2 regions of the Anaerobranca gottschalkii DSM 13577 genome follow, and region 2 is predicted to be linked to the other one. Evidence: riboswitches for the same ligand, from Rfam matches in the RefSeq annotation. Region 2 holds a riboswitch; the other holds the start of a gene.
The links. Region 2 has a riboswitch for S-adenosylmethionine ahead of metK (methionine adenosyltransferase). Riboswitches for the same ligand answer to the same signal wherever they lie in the genome.

Region 1: linked by a shared signal. The riboswitch ahead of BMX60_RS11270 (methionine ABC transporter ATP-binding protein) and the one ahead of metK (methionine adenosyltransferase) in region 2 are both predicted to bind S-adenosylmethionine.

Annotation. Positions count from the first base shown of each region.
Region 1 is NZ_FOIF01000080.1:218-6,719, forward strand. It holds gene BMX60_RS11260 (MetQ/NlpA family ABC transporter substrate-binding protein) at 133-921, opposite strand; gene BMX60_RS11265 (methionine ABC transporter permease) at 940-1,590, opposite strand; gene BMX60_RS11270 (methionine ABC transporter ATP-binding protein) at 1,591-2,586, opposite strand; SAM riboswitch class I at 2,667-2,787, opposite strand; gene BMX60_RS11275 (FxsA family protein) at 2,862-3,251, opposite strand; gene pyk (pyruvate kinase) at 3,312-5,063, opposite strand; gene pfkA (6-phosphofructokinase) at 5,075-6,034, opposite strand; gene BMX60_RS11290 (hypothetical protein) at 6,133-6,318, opposite strand.
Region 2 is NZ_FOIF01000009.1:38,958-52,051, forward strand. It holds gene flgK (flagellar hook-associated protein FlgK) at 1-550, opposite strand, end outside; gene BMX60_RS04220 (flagellar protein FlgN) at 561-1,052, opposite strand; gene flgM (flagellar biosynthesis anti-sigma factor FlgM) at 1,055-1,321, opposite strand; gene BMX60_RS04230 (TIGR03826 family flagellar region protein) at 1,429-1,845, opposite strand; gene BMX60_RS04235 (ComF family protein) at 1,861-2,538, opposite strand; gene BMX60_RS04240 (polysaccharide deacetylase family protein) at 2,652-3,542, opposite strand; gene BMX60_RS04245 (YvrJ family protein) at 3,628-3,771, opposite strand; gene BMX60_RS04250 (DUF2922 domain-containing protein) at 3,975-4,187, opposite strand; gene BMX60_RS04255 (DUF1659 domain-containing protein) at 4,226-4,441, opposite strand; gene BMX60_RS04260 (sensor domain-containing diguanylate cyclase) at 4,558-6,240, opposite strand; gene BMX60_RS04265 (glycosyltransferase family 2 protein) at 6,435-6,896, opposite strand; gene BMX60_RS04270 (response regulator) at 6,955-7,620, opposite strand; gene BMX60_RS04275 (sensor histidine kinase) at 7,680-8,831, opposite strand; gene metK (methionine adenosyltransferase) at 9,044-10,228, opposite strand; SAM riboswitch class I at 10,310-10,397, opposite strand; gene BMX60_RS04285 (Cof-type HAD-IIB family hydrolase) at 10,537-11,325, shown strand; gene BMX60_RS04290 (GTPase) at 11,341-12,315, shown strand; gene BMX60_RS04295 (hypothetical protein) at 12,355-13,094, opposite strand, start outside.

The sequences.
Region 1 (6,502 bases), on a different contig from region 2:
CCCAAAATTAATATTTCTTTAATAAAAAAAGAACTCAATAGTTATGGTTAACTTCTAAAAAGTCCCACAACTAGCGAGTTCTTTTTATTCATGAGCTAAAATTGTAAAATTAGCTATTTCCCGACAAGCCCCTTAAAAAGCTGGTAAAACACTACCTTTATATTTTTCTAAAATAAAATCTCTAACTTCTTGAGAGTTTAACACTTCAGCGATGATCTTAACCCTTTCATCATTTTCCATACCCTCTTTAACTACTAAAATATTGGCATAAGGATTACCGATAACTTCTTCGATAAACAATCCATCTTTAACTGGATTTAAATTGGCTAATAAAGCATAATTGGTATTGATTATACCTATCTCTAAATCTGGGAGCATATTAGCTATAAGGGCAGCATCTAATTCTACAATTTCAATATTCAAAGGATTTTCCACTATATCTCCTACTGTACCCCTTACTCCAACACCATCTGCCAATTTAATAATTCCAGCACTTTCAAGCAAGGCTAAAGCCCTTCCTAAGTTTGTCACATCATTAGGGACCCCTACTTTTCCCCCTTGAAATTCCTTTAAATCTGTAATTTTCTTTGAATATATTGCCATAGGTTCTAAATGTACTGGTACGACAGGGACGAGTTTTGTACCATTATCTTGGTTAAATCTTGTTAAATAAGGTAAGTGTTGAAAATAATTAGCATCTATATCTCCATCGTGAAGATTTAAGTTGGGTTGTACATAATCATTGTAAGGTATTATTTTTATATTAACACCTTTTTCAGCAAGGATAGGTTTAATAAATTCGAGAATTTCAGAATGGGGAACTTGAGTAGCTCCAATTTTAAATTGGTCTTCCTTAGAAGTTGAACAACCAGTAGATACAAGGATTAATATAACTAAAATTGAAAGTAAAACTTTTTTCACAAAAATCCCTCCAATATCTTAATTTATTTTAGTTTTATCGAATTTATTGGCTAGATAATTTCCTGTATGTTGTACTATTTGTACCAATACAACTAGAATCAATACAGTGCTATATAAAATAGTGGTATTTCTACCTTGATACCCATATCTTATTGCTAAATCACCTAACCCTTTGCCACCAACCAATCCAGCCATAGCGGAATAACTGATAAGGTTAACGGTAGTTATGGTAATCCCCCTAATTAATGCTGACCTCCCCTCCCTTAAAATTATCTTAAATAGGACATAGGATTTACTTCCTCCCATAGCTAATCCTGCTTCTACCACTCCCCAAGGCACCTCTTTTAAAGCCGTTTCAGTTACCCTTGCTACAAAAGGCGTAGCAGCTAGTGTTAAAGGTACTATGGATGCAGTTGTACCTATTGCTGTCCCAACAATTAATCTAGTTAAAGGAATAATGGCTACCAATAAAATAATAAAAGGGACTGATCTTAAAATATTGATAATAAAAGATAAACTATTTTTTAAATAGGGATTTTCTAAAATATGACCTTCATCTGTAACTACTAAAATTAAACCTAATGGTATTCCAGCTAAGCTGGCAAAAAATACTGAAACAAAGACCATATACAAAGTTTGTAATGTAGCCTCTAATAATATATCCACCATTTACAAGACCTCCACCATCACTTCATTTTCTTTTAAGTACTCTAGAAATTGCCCTTGAAGCCCTTCTTCACCCTTTAGTTCAACCAGTAGTCTACCAAATTTTTTGCTATTAATATCTTCTATAGAACCCTTTAAAATGTTTAATTCTACCCCTTGAACTTTCCTTAACCCTCTACTAATTATAGGTTGAGTAGCTTCTTCCCCTTTAAATTGTAGGTTCAAGTATTTAACTCCATTACTTACATATAATTCTTTTTGCTCAACAAAAGGATCCTCTAATAAAAGTTCTTTTGTAGCATCACTTTGGGGGTTAGTAAAAACTTCAAAAACTTCTCCCTTTTCTACTAACTCTCCCCCACTGATCACTGCCACTTTATGACACAAATTTTTTATAACACCCATATCGTGGGTAATTATTACTGTTGTTAAACTAAACTTTTGGTTTATTTCCTTTAACAAATTTAAAATAGATTTTGTTGTTACTGGGTCTAAAGCCGATGTTGGTTCATCACAAAGGAGAATTTTGGGATTATTTGCTAAAGCTCTGGCAATACCTACCCGTTGCTTTTGTCCTCCACTTAGTTGGCTTGGATAACTTTCAGCCTTTTCCTCTAATCCCACAAGTTTTAATAAATCCATCACCCTATCTTTTCTATCCTTTTTTTTCGCTATTTTAAGGGGAAGTTCCACATTTTCATAAACAGTTAATGAAGACAATAAATTAAAGTTTTGAAAAATCATTCCTATTTCTCTTCTTATTTCTCTAAGCTCCTTTTCTTTAAATTTCACTATATTTTTTCCATCAATCTCTACTGTTCCTGAATCTGGTGGTTCTAATAAATTTAAAGTTCTAATTAATGTACTTTTGCCTGCACCACTTAAACCGATAATCCCATAAATCTCCCCTTTTTCGACCTTTAGGTTAATATTTTTTAATGCCTGAATCCGCTCTTTACCATTGGGGTAAGTTTTATTTAAGTTTTTAACTTCCAACACAATTAACCACTCTCCATCTAAAAAAATAATTAAAAATGCCCCTTTCTTAACAGAAAGAGGCACGCAGGAAAAAGCGTATCCTCTTATCTGTCAGACAATTGTTGTCTGCAGGAATTGGCACCGCTGACCTTTCCATGTTTAAAATGGAAAGCGGGTTGCCGGGCTTCATTGGGCCAGTCCCTCCACCTCTCTGGATAAGAGTGCTTTAATATTCAATTTTTACTTTTAATACTTTACCATGATAAAGATAAATTGTCAATAAGGAAATTAAATTTTTATCTTCTATATATAAAAATATTTCCTGATTGGATCATCCTTTGCAGTTTTTTTATGGCATATTCTTTATACTTTTTCCGTGTTATGGGAAATAGTAGGCTAAATCCCAAAGCATCGGTTAGTAAACCAGGGGTTAATAAAAAAGCTCCTCCTATTAAAATAAATAAACCATCTAACAAATTGTGGGCAGGCATTTGTCCCGATGATAAAGCAAATAGGGTATCTTTTAATACCTTTAACCCTTGGTATTTAGCTAAAATTACCCCTAAAAATCCTGTAAGGGCGACAATTAAAACAGTAGTACCTCCCCCAATGTATTCTGCTACCCTAAATAAAAGGTATAGTTCTACTAACGGAACTAAGGTGAACAGTAAAATTAATTTTGCCATTTTTTCACCACCTCGACTTTATAAAAAATGCTGGGTACACAATTCCCCAGCATTTTCTTTTTATTTTACTGTAGCATGACCTCTGTATACTAAACCCCTTTGAGGATCAACTGTTACTTCTTCTCCATCTTTTAACAATGATGTAGCACCACTGGCTCCTACAACAACTGGGATACCTTTAGAAAGTCCTACAATTGCCGTTGTAGATGTAAGTCCAGCTTCTTCAGCGACAATAGCTTTAATTCCTTCTAAATTAGGCACTAAATCACTGTCAGTAGCGTTTGTCACTAAAATATCTCCTTGACCTTTTTTATTAATTAATTCTTTTGCAGTTTTAGCTACAATAACTTTTCCTTGAACAGAATTATTACCAATTCCTGTTCCTTTTACAATTACATCTCCCACAACATGAACTTTTAGAAGATTAGTAGTTCCAGCAATACCAACAGGTACTCCAGCAGTTATAACAACTAAGTCTCCGTCTTTAATATAACCCTGTTCTAGTGAAGTTCTAATAGCTTCTGCTATCATATCATCAGTGTTATCTGTTTGCTGGCCTAATACAGGGAATACTCCCCAAGATAAAACTAATTTTCTTACAACCCTTTCATCGGGAGTTACTGCAATAATTGGGCATTTTGGTCTATACTTGGATACCATTTTAGCAGTAAACCCTGATTGGGTAGAAGTGATTATTGCGGAAGCTCCTAAACTTTGGGCAGTATTACATGTTGCACTACTGATAGAATCTGTAATAGAAGCTTTAGGAGTAAAAGTCTTTTTACCTAAAATCTCTTCATATCTTACAGCTTGTTCTGCCCTTTCAGCAATTTGTGCCATTGTTTTTACTGCTTCTTCAGGGTACTTACCAGCTGCCGTTTCCCCTGAAAGCATAATAGCATCGGTTCCATCAAAAATAGCATTAGCAACGTCACTAGCTTCTGCCCTAGTTGGTCTTGGATTTCTAATCATAGAATCAAGCATTTGGGTTGCAGTGATTACAGGTTTACCAGCTTTATTACATTTTTCTATCATTAATTTTTGAGCTAATGGCACTTCTTCAACGGGAATTTCTACACCTAAATCTCCCCTTGCAACCATTAAACCATCACTTACTTTTAGTATTTCATCTAGATTATCTAATCCTTCTTGGTTTTCAATTTTAGAAATAATATGGATATCACTATTGTTTTCTTCTAAAACCCTACGAATAGCTAAAACATCGGAAGCTTTTCTGATGAAAGAAGCGGCGATAAAGTCAACTCCCTGTTCAATTCCAAACTTAATATCATTTAAGTCTTTTTCAGACATTGCTGGTAGAGAAACGGAAACTCCAGGAACATTTACCCCTTTTTTATCACTTAAAGGACCGCCATTTAATACTTTACATTTAATATCTGTATTAGTAGTTTCTAGAACTTCTAAAGCAATTAAACCGTCATCTAATAAAATACGATCACCTTTCTTTACATCTTTAGGTAGCCCTTCGTATGTAATAGCTACTTTAGTTTGGTCACCTAAAATATCTTCTGTTGTTAAAGTGAAGATATCTCCTTCATTTAATTGGATTTTTCCTTGGGCAAATTTCTTAACCCTTATTTCAGGTCCTTTTGTATCTAATAAAATTGCGACGTTTTTATTTAATTCCTTTGCTACTTGACGTATAGTAGCAATTCTCTTCCCATGTTCTTCATAATCGCCATGGGAAAAATTTAACCTTGCAACATTCATACCAGCTAAAATTAGTTTTTTCAACATTTCTGGTGATTCACTGGCAGGCCCAATTGTGCATACAATCTTTGTTCTTCTCATAATTTTCCTCCTTAAATTGAAAGTACTTTTGCTAATTCATACATCTCTTTGTCAAGGGTATGTTTTTGTTTTAAAGCTTCATCAATATCTGTGGCTACAATTTTATTGTTAACAATCCCCACCATTTTTCCACCTTCATTAGCCATTAACAAATCTACAGCTTTAGCAGCTAAACGGCTGGCTAGAATTCTATCAAAGGATGTTGGTGATCCTCCCCTTTGAATATGCCCTAAAACGATAACCCTAGTATCAAAGCCAGTTCTTTCTTCAATTATTTTACCTATTTCAAAGCCACTGGCAACACCTTCAGCTACCACAATGATACTGTGGAGTTTACCCCTTTTTTGACCTTGTAAAAGTCTATGGATTACCACATCTAAGTTAGTCTCAATTTCTGGGATTAAAATAGATTCTGCTCCACCAGCTAAACCCGCTGCCAAAGCGATATCTCCTGCATCACGGCCCATTACTTCTACAACAAAGGTTCTTTCATGGGATGTAGCAGTATCTCTTATTTTGTTAATAGCATCAATGGCAGTATTAACTGCAGTATCAAAACCAATACAATAATCTGTGCATGGAATGTCATTATCAATGGTTCCTGGAATACCAATGGTAGGAATCCCTAGATTAGATAAGGCTTTAGCGCCCATAAAAGAACCATCTCCACCAATTACAATGATTCCATCGATTCCTTTGGCCTTTAAAAGTTCCGCTGCTTCTTGCTGAACTTTAGGATTTTTGAATTCTGGGCATCTAGCAGTTCTTAAAATTGTTCCTCCTCTGTGAATAATATCTGCCACTGAACTCAATTCCATTCGCTCAAATTCTCCACTTATCAAACCAGCATATCCTCTTTTAATTCCGTAAACCTCTAAACCGTGGAAAATACCTTTTCTAACCACTGCTCTAACAGCAGCATTCATACCTGGTGCATCGCCACCACTGGTCATTACTGCTATCCTTTTCATTATTCTTACCTCCTTATCCCCTGGACATTTTTTGTCCCATAGGGACTAAAATGTTTCTTTTTATATTTTAGCATTTATATTAAGAAGTTCAAGTACTTTTAGATAATATGTGATAAAAATTCCACCACATCTGGCGCTTCAGAGCTAGGAACCAAAATCTCAACTTGCCCTTTCTTATTTTTTGATAATTCCCTCAGTTGAACCATGAACCCTTCTTGGGAAAGCTTATCCTTTATTTTCTCTGCTAATATCTCATCTTTAGCTATATATACTACTTTCCACACTGCAATATTTCCACCTTTCATCTTTCATTATTTTTTACTATTATCTTTTATTATAAACCTATTACTTATTTTACTATAACCTTTTAATACTTCACTACTTTATTTTATCTTTTCCAAGATGGCTTGTTAATATCTCTCCTTTTTCTGATAGTGTCAACTTTTTATAGGATATTTATAAATTGAT
Region 2 (13,094 bases):
GTAAAGAATTAATCTCCGCCACTGCACCCTTTAGTAATTCATCATAATCCCTATCTACCTGTTCTAGTTGGCGATCCATTGTTTTAAAGGCATCTACCATTGTTATCCCTGCCTGCCTTACCAAAGCCCTAGAGGATAGTTCTGTAGGTTCTATCGCTAATTGTTGGAGGGCAGACCAAAATTCATCTACTGCCCGGCGAACACTACCTTCCGACGGTTCATTGAATATCGCTTCAATTTGTTCCATCCCTAATTTTTTTTGGCTCCATTGGGCTAATAAGGAATTTTCTAATCTCCATTGGTTGGCGGTATATTTATCAAATTGCCGTTGGATTGCTACGACACTGACCCCTGTTCCTATTTGCCCAGCCTTCATCGGCCTGATATTGGAAGGGCTGGTATAAGGTCCTGTCGCCGAAGTTATCACTTCTTGACGGGAATATCCTTTAGTATTGGCATTAGCTATATTGTGTCCAACAGTATTTAAAGCTACTTGTTGGGTCTGCAAAGCCCTACGGGCTAATTCTAATCCTGAAAATGTCGAACGCATATTATCCCTCCTATGCTTTGATATCTAGGAAACTTCCACCTTTTCCTTTAGGTTTAGGTTCTTTGCTATATATTTTTTCATCTTCCCCTGCTATGGTGTTGAGGGAAAGCTGGACCATTTTCAAAGACTGATCTAACAGCTTTTTATTTAAGCTATTGATGTCAGAAAGTTTTTCAATAACCTTTTTTAGTTCTAAAGTTATCCCCGCCAATACCTCTTCTTCCTCTTTTTTTAATACATTTCTTAAACTATCCCAATTAAGATCTTGATGTGGTAAATTTAAAGCTTCAGCTAAACTTTTTTGAATTTCTAACCGTTCTAATTCAAAGGCACCTAGTTTTTTAATTAGCTCTTCTTCCTGCTGAATAATAGAGTCTAGTTTTTCCATTTTTGCCAGGACTAAAGCTGCTTTTTTCTCTTCACTGTATTTTAATAGCTCTTTATATCCCTTTGTTTGCTCTTTGAGATTTTCCGCCATTTTTTTAATATATATTTCCCGCATAGCTACCTCCTACTTAACATTTTTACAGCGATTTGGGCAGGATCTATTGTGTATGTTCCTTCTTCAATTTTTTTCTTAATTCCTTCAACTTTATCCATCCGTACATCCGGTGTTTCTGCCAATGCCTTCTTAGCAATGGCAATTTCTTTCGCCCGTTGGGATATTTCAAATTTATCTTCTAATTTATGCTCCCTTTTAATGTCGATATTTTTTTCTTTATTGGTCAAGTTATAACTTTTGATTATTCCCGTTAAATTGTTAATTTTCAAAGGTACCGCCTCCTAAACAATTCAATTGTTAATATATATATCGGAAATTTTTCTTAAAGCTTAAATAAAAAGAAGGGATACCCCTTCTTTTCCGTCAAAATATTCCTTTACCTATCCCTTTTAACTAACCGATCCCGCATAAAATGGAAACTGGCTTTTTTATCACTTTTAGGAAGGTTTAAGCCATCTTTTTTAGTGTTTAAACTAGAAAACTCTTTTTCTAATTTTTCCCCACATTCTTTACAAAAACGGCCACTAGGGATAGGGGAACCACAAAGTTCACAATCTAATAATAAAGCTTCTGAGACGTTAATCAACCTATTTTCCCGCAAAAATTTCAAAATAGTTTCTACTGCTACCCCTGTCTCCTCGGAAACTGTTTGAACATCAGAATTAGGGTTATCATAGATGTAATCCCTAACTATTTCATATTCCTTATCTTCTTGCTGGGCACAAGCAGGGCAGATATCCCTCCTAAGTCTTTGAAAAAGCTTTCCACATTTTGGGCAATTCCTTACATCCATCTTTTTCCCTCCTCTTTAATTTGCTAAAACTAGGGCGATAATTTCACTACAACGGGTTTTCTCCAACTCTTTACTAGCATGTAACAGGGTGTTTCCTGTAGTTGATATATCGTCAATTAATAAAATCCTTTTTCCTTGTAACTTAAGTTTAGGGTTTAAGATAAATTCCCCTTCCCAATCTTGGCTCCGCTTTACCAGATCTAAAGTGTGCTGTGGGGGACGCTTTCCCCTTTTAGTCAAGGTCTTTACTAAAGGTCTTTCCATCAACTTTGCCAATTCATTAGCTAAAAGGTAACTTTGATCAAAACCCCTAGCTTTCAAAACCTTTTTACTGGCAGGAATGTAAGTTACTATATCAAATTCTTCCGGCAAATAGTCTTTTTTAAGCCTATCTAACATGGCTTTTGTAAAACCTTTTTTTAAATACTGATGGTTATTAAATTTAAATCTATGGATCAGTTCTTTCCAATTCCCTTCATAAAGGGCTACTGCCATTATTTTTAAACTTTTATTGCAATAGGGTCCATGATAAAACCCTCCACAATTTTTACAGGTGTTATAATCTTTGTAGTAGGTTATATCTTTTTCACAATCTAGACAAATTGGAAGGGTGTTTTTTACTCTCTTTCCACAGGAAATACATTTAACTATATCAGGAAAGATGAAAGTTGAAATGGCATATAAGATTTCCATTATCTATCTTTACCCCTTCCTTTGCTAGCTTTATTAAAGGATTCGACATTTTCCCCTTGTTATCCTGCATTTAATTTAGTAAATAGGTCCTATTTTCCCTTAAATATATTGCATCAATCTCCCAACAGCTCTGCTACTGTTACGAAGGTGTACCCTTCCTCTGTCAGCCACTCTAAAATTTCAGGCAATGCCTTTAAAGTCAATTCCTTCCCTTCATGGAAAAGAATAATACTTCCTGCCTTTGTTTTTTCCTTAACCCTCCTGACTATTTCTTCAGAGCTTGTCGCCATCCAATCCCTTGTATCTACATCCCAAAGGATTATCCGATACTCTAATTTATAGGCTAATTCTAAGGTTTGCCGATTATAATCGCCGTAGGGAGGCCTAAAATAGCGATAAGTCATATAATCACCTAATATCCTTTCAGTTTTAGTTATTTCCTGTTCCCCCCTATCCCTACTTAATTTAGTAAAATAAGGGTGAGAATAGGAGTGATTAGCTATTTGGTGCCCCCTATCATAAATTTTCTTGACTAAATCCTCCCTTCCCTGTGCCCTTTGACCAATAAGGAAAAAAGTAGCTTTAACATCATATTGATCTAAAATCTCTAAAAGGGGAGATAATGTTGTAGCATTGGGACCATCATCAAAGGTTATTGCCACCCTTTTTTCCCTATTACTACCGGCATATATCACAGGTACTATAGGAGTTGGTGGTTTAGGAGGTCGTGGCGGAAGAGGTGGTGGCGGAAGGGGTGGTGGAGGTGGTTGTGGTATATAGATGGGAGGGGGGGCTATAGAAACACCTTCAATAGTATCTAAAGTTATAACTCCAACTACCCAATCTTCCCCTATCTTATATAGTATCTCTTGAACTGTTTCTCCTGGGGGTTCTATTGGAATTGGAGGGAGTGGCTTTTCTTCCATCGATCCTAACAAAATACCTATCATTAAAATATTCAAGAGGATAAATACCCGGTTAATGACAGAATAATCTTTGTCCAAAAAAATTCCCCCTTTACCTTTCATACTATTCAACATATGAAAAGTTAAGGGGTTTAGAACCTAAAAATCGACAATTTATCTAATTTTATTTAATCGATGCTATAGTTTCTGCTAAACGGTAAATACTGTTGGTTAGCTGTTCTAATCGGCTTTCTACCCGGACCAGTAAATATACCGTCACTGCAATAGGAAAGCCGAAATTAGCCACAGCATTTAGTATATTTTCCACAATCCCACCTCCTTTCACTTCATAAATAGACTTATCTATTTTTCGAAAAGGAAGAAGGGGAGAAACCTTCTTCCAAACTGAAGACAAACTATAGACAATACTACCATCAGCTGTGGTAATTAAACAAAGATACGATTAAGTTGAGGAGATAGATTTAAGAGCTGATTAGATAAAAGGAAGAAGGGGGAAAATCCCTTCTTCCTTTAAAAAATTTCTGTAACTTCTCTAGCCACTAAGCGGGCTGTTACCTTTTCCACTAAACTTCCGCCCGTTGAAGTAAAGACATCTTTAGCTATAATAGTATCCATAACACTCTGGACTTCACCACTATCTATTGGCTCTATTGGATCATTAAGGGATAAAGTTACTGTCCTTCCTTCTTGATTTCTAAAAACTAATTGTAAAGTTTTGCTCATCTAACTCCCCTCCTTTTCTAAATAATAGATTTAACAAACTAAACCAACTTACTTTGATCTATCCTCATCACATCTAAAAGAGGATAAATCTGTAATGAAGCTAAAGCTTCTGCCACTTCTTTTAGGGCTTCATTACTGGCATCTGTTTTAACTCTGTTAAAGGTACGGTTAATTTTAATACTGTTGCCTTCATCATCTACATCCCTTTCTAAAACCAGTATCAACCTAGAGTTTTCAATAATAGCCTGTGCCATACCTATCACCTCCTTTTCACACTACATAATGCATAGGGATAAGAAAATTACCACAGGAAAAATAAAAAAAACAAGATTTTATCCCCCGTTTAGGATAAATCTTGTTTTTTTATGTATTAATTAAGCAAATCCCTTTTATTATAAACTGAGACTTTATTTTTCCCAGTTTCTTTAGAGCCAACATACATAGTTCGGTCAGCTTTTCTCATTAAATCTAAATGGTCATCGGCATCGGTAGGATATTCTGCTATCCCAGCACTAAAACTTAAGAATTCCTCAATCCCTTCTTCGATAATTAGAGGGGTATTAGCTACTTCTTTTAAAATCCTTTTAGCCACCTTTTCAGCGGTAACTTTATCGGTATCGGGGAAAAGTATGACAAACTCATCTCCACCATACCTAAAGAGTACATCATATTTTCTTATATATTTTCTAAAAATAGATGCTAAGTCAATGAGAACTCTATTGCCCACTGTATGCCCATATGTATCGTTAATCCTTTTAAAATCATCTAAATCAATTACCATTAAACTGACCTTTGACCCTTCTAAAGCTGCCTTTTCTACTTCTTGCTGGATCCGCTGTTGAAAATAGCGGTAATTATATACTTTCGTTAAATCATCGATAATAGCTTTAGTTTCCATATCTTTAAAGGTTTTAGCATTAGCAAGGGCAACTGCCGCCTGGTTAGCCAATATTTCTAAAAGGAGTACTTCTGTTTTATTAAATGCCTTTTTCTTGTATTTAATTCCCGTTATAACTCCAATTAAATTTTCTCCTCTAATCATTGGAACAGCTAACAATGAATAAGACTGATCTAATGCATTGTTAAATATCCGGGAATCTTTGGCTGTATCCTCCACCAATACCGTTTGCTTACTTTGGGCACAATAACCAGTGGCTCCTTGACCTAGTTTTAAATTAGTTTTCTCCAAATAGTCCTTCATATCTCCTTTGCAATATACTGCTTTAAGTTCTTCATCTCCCTCTAACAAAAAAATATAAAGGGAGTTTAGTTCTAGCACTTGACTACAATGTTCTCCTACCTTTGATAAAGTTTTTTCAATATCTAAACTGGCATTAATTTCTGTAGTTATAGTATAAATACCATGAAGCTGTTCATTTAATCGGGCAACTTTTTTATATAACCGGAAAACATATGAAGAAGTAACTAAAGGAACAAAAATAATTACTATTGAAATGGGATCATAATTATACAGTCCCGCCATTATAATCCCTAAAGGTACTGTAATAAAATATGTTAATAAATCCCATTGAATATCGTGGAGTAAAATTTTAACAGTATAATTTCTATCTAACAAATGATAAAAGGTAGCTAAAATTACGTGGTTAATTACTATAATAGTAAATACCATTAGAAATAAAGGAATAATAGAATAATTATCAAATGCTTCCCAAGTTCCTCCAGAAATACTGAAAACATAGCCTCCAACTATAGTAGATGTAGAAACAATTCCCACATTAAATAAGGCATCAATTACTTTTCGTTTATCAAAAATAAGTTGAGTTAAGAGTATACCTAATGAAACAATCAAAACTGGTAAAAAAAGGTCTTGGAAAACATAAAAGGCACAGAGAATAAAGGCAAAAGCTAAAGACAAATGACCTTTAGCAAGGGGTATTGTCATTCTCTCTAATAAAGAAGACAATACTAAAAATAAAAGGATGAGACCAAAATTATCACTAGTAAATAGTTCTCTACTAGATATACCCCCTAAAGACAGTAAAATAATCCCTAAACCTGCCACCGCTCCTTTAAAAACTTTTTGTTTTCCCATAAAGCCCCCTCCAAAGTAAAGAAAAAACTAAAATATATTAAATTTTAGCATAAATTTTGCAAAATTACCATATCTTTTTTTCAAAAAAAAAAGACCCTGCTGAGGGGGGGGCAGGGCCGAGGGGTAGTGTATCACTTCAAGTAATATATTAGCAAAATTTGTCGAAAAAACAAGTATTTTGGGTACTATTTTTATTAAATTTTATTTAGTACTTTAGGACTAGCCGTTATATCTGAAAAATAAAACTTTATTGTTTTCTCTAATTCTGATAAAGTCAATTTATTTGTATCTAAGAGAATAATAACATCTCCATTACAGCTTTTTAGGAAATATTCTATAACGGAATTCCTTGAACTATCTAAAACTTTTAGAAAATAAAATTGTCTTGCTAATTTCCTTCCGATGTTTAAGGTTTGATCGGTAGAACCAAGATCGAAAATCACCACATCTACAGGACAAAGTAAATTTTCATCAAAATAACAAAGTGAAGCAATATATCTAATTATTTTCTCTAAATTTTCTTCCCAATTATAAACAAAAAGAACCATTGAGGTTTTAGGTCTAGTAATCTTTTTCCCCTTTATTAAACCAAAACTCCATTTTAATAAACTGAATAATCCAATTATAACCAACATCCATAGAATACTTTCTTTCATAAACAAATCACCCCTGCTTTACTATATGCAAGGGGTGGGCAAGTGTACCAAAAATTTATTATAAATGTACAAAACCTTCTTTTATTCCCTTTACCACTGCTTGCGTTCTATCGTAAACTCCAAGCTTTTTAAATACTCTACTGACATGATTTTTAACTGTTTTTTCACTGATGTTTAATTGATCACCAATTTCCTTGTTACTCCTTCCCTCTGCCATTAGTTGATAAACAACTAATTCCCTGTCAGTTAAATCATAAACATTTTCCACTATTACTTTACCATTACTTGAAGATTTTTTCCCTTTTTGTAGTTCTTTAAATAATTTTATAGTTAAAGATGGATGAATAAATGCATCTCCTGTGTAAACATTACGGATCCCTTCAACAATCTTTTCACCTTCTAAATCCTTTAACATATAGCCTTCAGCCCCAAATTTAATAGCCTCTAATATGTACTCATCCCCATCGTGGATTGTTAACATAATTACTTTTGTGCTAGGATAATTAGTTTTAATCCACTTTGTCGCTTCTATACCATTCATTTTAGGCATATTTATATCCATTAAAACAATATCCGGTCGGTATTTTTCCACCAATTTACAACCTTCTTCTCCATTTTCACCTTGACCTACTACTTCAAAATCCCTTTCAAAATCTAAGATTTTAATAATCCCTTGCCGTAAAAGTTTATGATCTTCCACCACTACAATTCTAATCTTCTCCATCTATATCCCCTCCACCTTTTTTACACATATGTAACCATGTGCTAAAATTTTTGTTAGTATTATTGTGAGTCTTTGTTATAAGGGATTTCCACAATAATCATTGTCCCTTGTCCTAAACCAGTCTTTATTTGGAATTTGCCTTTCAATAAACCAACCCTTTCTTTTATACCAATAATTCCATAACATTCAAGGGTAGGGTCAGCTAGATTTTCCTTTAATTCAAAACCAACTCCATTGTCTTTTATAATAATTTTAATATTGTTATTATCTACTTCCATTTTAACCATAGCTAAGGAAGCTTTACTATGTTTATATATATTTTGTAAAGCTTCTTGGATTATACGAAAAATAGTTACTTCTATCTCACTATCAAATCTCTGCTCTTTCCCAAATAACACAAATTCAACACGGATATTGTTTTTTTCACTAAAATCTTCACAATACCTTTTTAATGTAGTTATTAGCCCCAAATCATCTAATACCATAGGTCGCAATTGGTGAATTATCCGGCGAATTTCACCTAAGGTATCTCTAACTTTATTCTTTATATCGGTTAATTCTTCTTTAGCTTTTTGAGGATCAATACCTAACATCTTCTCAGCTATTTCGGTGCTTAAAATGATATCCGCTAAACTTTGTGCCGGCCCATCATGGATTTCTCTAGCCAACCTTTTCCTTTCTATCTCTTGAGCTTGAATAATTTTATATCCAATATCTTTTTGTTGCTTATATTCAGCGGCCTGTTGTGACATATTCTTAATATTTACCAACAAATAATCAAGGGCTACAGAAACGTGATTAATTAAATGTTCCGCCTTTTCCACCATTTTTTCTAAACTCCTAAGACGAATTTGTAGTTCATTCCTTTTTTCCAAAAGGTCTTTTTCCTTTTGTCGATATAAAATTAAGTCTAATTTTAATTGATGGGCATATTCATAGGCTTCTTGGATAGCTTTTTGATCATATATATTAAAATTTTTGCTAACCTCCATCAATCTAATCCTTGCTTTTTTTTCCTTTACTTCAGTTTCATCAACCAATTTTACTATTTTTTTTGCCTCTATTTCCATTTCCGAAAGGTTAGTTTTAACTTTATTCAATTCCATCCTTGCAGATTCAGAAATATCAAATATTGCTTCTTTACCTTGGGTAATACTTTCTATAATCTTGTCAGTTACATTATCTAGTAACTTTATATCTAAATTATCCAATTAAAACACCTCATTAAAAGGAAGTCTAAAGTTTATAATTCTACATTTTTCTACAATTTCCTGCATAAAACTTCTGAATAATTAGTTGTAAGGACTTATTTACTAATTAATGGTATCAAAAAAGCACATCTTATTGAATCAATATCCTAAATATAGATCATTATCTACCTAATTAGGAAAAGATCAAAAAAGATGTGCTTTAATTTCAAGTATTATTTAACTTTTTGAGCTAAAATTTCCGCCTTATCTGTTTGTTCCCATGGTACCTGGATGTCAGTTCTTCCAAAGTGACCATAAGCTGCAACTTGTTTATATATAGGTCTTCTCAAACCTAAATCCCTAATTATGGCACCAGGTCTTAAGTCAAAGGTTTCTTTAACAGCCTTCTCAATTTTCTCTACAGGCACTTTTTCTGTACCAAAGGTTTCCACCATTATTGAAACAGGTTTTGCTACACCAATGGCATATGCCAATTGTACTTCACACTTATCAGCTAAACCGGCTGCTACTACGTTTTTAGCTACATAACGGGCAGCGTAAGCAGCTGAGCGGTCTACTTTTGTTGGGTCTTTTCCAGAGAAAGCTCCTCCACCGTGTCTAGCATAACCACCATAGGTATCAACAATAATTTTTCTACCGGTTAACCCTGCATCCCCTTGTGGACCACCGATAACAAATCTACCGGTAGGGTTAATTAAAAATTTAGTATTTTCATCTAAAAACTCTGTAGGAATTACAGGTTTAACAACATGTTCAATGATATCTTTTTTTAGAGTTTCTAAAGAAACTTCAGGACTATGTTGAGTAGAGACAACTACAGTAGTAACTTTAGTTGGTTTACCATCAACATATTCCACTGTTACTTGAGTTTTTCCATCAGGACGTAAATAAGGTAATATATCAGATTTTCTCACTTCAGAAAGTCTTCTTGACATTTTATGGGCTAAAGAGATAGGCAATGGCATAAGCTCTGGAGTTTCATTACATGCAAACCCGAACATCATCCCTTGGTCTCCAGCCCCTATAGCATCGATATCTTCCATTTCACCTTCTTTTGCTTCTAAAGCTTTATCTACACCCATAGCTATATCTGGAGATTGCTCATCAATGGCAGTCAATACTGCACAAGTTTCAGAGTCAAAACCAAATTTTGCCCTTGTATAACCTATTTCCTTCACCGTTTCCCTTACAATTTTCGGAATATCCACATAGCACTCTGTGGTTATTTCTCCCGAAACCAATACTAATCCTGTTGAAACCATAGTTTCAGCTGCAACCCTCGCATTGGGGTCTTTTTCTAAAATGGCATCTAAGATAGCATCAGATATTTGGTCAGCAATTTTATCAGGATGCCCCTCAGTTACCGATTCAGAAGTAAATAAAAATCTGCGGCTCATATTGTTAACCTCCTTATATGTATAGAGTGGATTTTGTGCAATAAAAAACCCCTTCAATTTTAAATGAAGAGGGCTCAGCCTCTCTCATCTGCGGGAATTAGCACCGTGCTAAATTTTAGCCGGTTGCCGGGGTTCTTCGGGCCCGTCCCTCCACCTCTCTTGATAAGAGTTTTCTATTGTCATAACTAGTTTAATTAAAGATAACCCATTAGTCAAGCCCTTTTAAATATTTATTTTTTATAAATAAATTCACAAAAAATTAACATAATGATATAATAAATTTAAAATCTAAACATTAGGTGATGAAAATGTATAAAATGGCTGTATTTGATATTGATGGAACATTATTAAATTCCCAATCCCAAATCTCCAAGGAAAATTTAGAAGCTGTAAAAAAAGCTAAGGAATTAGGAATAAAAATAATATTGGCAACAGGAAAACACCATCTATCTGCCCAACCCCTTTATCAACTATTGGACTTAACAGATCCCCAAGTAAGTTGTAATGGTGCAATTATATATTGCCCTGAAAGTAAAAAAATTATTAAAACAAATCCTATCGATAAGGAAACATATTTAAGTACCTTAGAAAAATTAAAAGAATTTCCTTTTCCTTCCGTTGTTTATACTGCAAAAGGTTTTTATAGTACTTATTCACCAGAAGATCTAACGAAGATAATCCGAGTAGGTGAAAATAAAATAGAATATATTACCGATTATAGTAATTTAGAAGATGTAGCTAAAATACTCTTGGTATTGCCATATCACCTGAAAAGGGAAGAAAAATTAATTAGAGATATGGCTAATGAAAATATTTCCGTAGTTAGAACTTCAGAACATTTTTTAGAATTTGTCGCCCCTGCTAGTAATAAAGCTTTGGCAGTAAAATACATAGCTGATATGTATAATATATCAGAAAAAGAAATTATCGCCTTTGGAGATAGTGAAAATGATGTGGAAATGTTGAAAATGGCCGGGTTAGGGGTATGTATGGGAAATGGCAGTAAAATAGCCAAAGAAAATGCAGATGTAATAGTCAGTGATAATGATAAAAATGGTGTTAAAGAAGGCCTTTATAGGTTTGTAATCAATCGGTAGTTGGAGGTGGAATTAATGCCGGCAAATTTAACTCCCCAGTACTACGAAGCAGAAGAAGCCTATAAAAAAGCAACTACTATAGAAGAAAAAATTAGGGCATTACAAGAAATGTTAGCAGTTATTCCGAAACACAAGGGTACTGATAAGCTGCAAGGAGATATTAAGAAAAAAATCTCTAAACTTAAAAAGGAAGCAGAAAATAATTCAAAGGGGAAAAAGTCTGGCTTTGATCCCTTTAATATCGAAAAACAAGGGGCAGGGCAAGTTTTCGTATTAGGTTATCCCAATTGTGGTAAATCCGCCTTTGTCGGTGCATTAACCAATGCAAAAACCAATGTACAAGACTTTCCCTTCGCTACTCAACAACCTGTGGTAGGAATGATCCCCTTTGAAGAAGTCTATATTCAACTTATAGATACTCCACCTATAACGGAAGAGGGAATTCCAGGTAATTTTAGCAACGCCTTAAGACACTGTGATCTTATATTAGCTTTGGTAGATTTAAGTAGTGATAACTGTGTAGAGCAGCTACAAGGTATAATTGACAATTTAAAAAAGCGGAATTTATTAGTAGAAAACAAGTCACCTAAAACTTTTACTTTAGATGATATTATCTTTTTAGGGACAAAGTCTGACCACCCCACTTCTGCCGATAATCTTCAAATTATTTACGAGTTGATTTCCAATTGCCCTAAAATATTACCTATATCTATTTACTCAGAAGAACTAAAATCTTTACCAAAAGTCATATATGAAAAATTAAATGTTGTTAGAATATATACCAAAGCCCCAGGAAAAAAACCAGATTTTGAACGACCTTATATACTCAAAAAAGGGTCGACAGTAATGGATTTAGCCCTAGAAATCCACAAAGATATAGCCGCAAATTTAAAATCTGCTAGGGTTTGGGGTTCTGCAAAATTTCCTGGACAAAGTGTTGAACACACATACCTTTTAGCTGATAAAGATATTGTTGAATTATTAACATAATAAAGCATTAAAGCCGTCTAGGTTGCTAGACGGCTTAATTTATCTAACTGAAAACTCAATTATACTCCTTAACCTTAGTCCACTTTCATCTTCAATTCCATGTAATTCTATTTTATAATTTCCAGCTGCCCTTAAAGGAGGTATTTCTAAATTATAACTTTCACCTGATTCTAAGATAAAATCAACTCCATCACTATGCAAAGGGTCAGGCAATTGCATCCAATGGCCATTTTCATTTTTAATATATAATTTTAAACCTAATGTTTTATTAGTAAAAATCAAATTGTTCCAACGATCATTAGTTACTAAAATTTCAATTTTATCATTTGATCTAGGATGTTTTGTTAATAACTCAGTTTTAAAAGTTGGGTAGGGATAAATATAGAAAGTAGATTCTCCTTTAATCAAATTAACGTAATCTTCTCTATACCAGCCTTCAAAAACCACTTTATATTCCCCTTCTGTCAACAAATCATGATTTATCTTTATTTCAGTTTCTTCTTCTGGCAACAACATATGAATAGCAGGAATAAAATCTAGGGGAAGAATAATTTGCTGCCACATCCCGTTTCCTTCCCGCTTAAAGATATTTATACCATAATAGTTGTCAGGAAAAAGCAAATTTTGATTAGATTGATTTGTTAATTTAAAAACAATAGTTTCTTCTTTACCATAACGCCTTAATAAACTTTCTACTTTTAATTTAGGTTCCTCTACATTGGGGACATTAGAGGATAATTGAATTTTAGCAATAGTAAATACCGATATTGTAACTATGA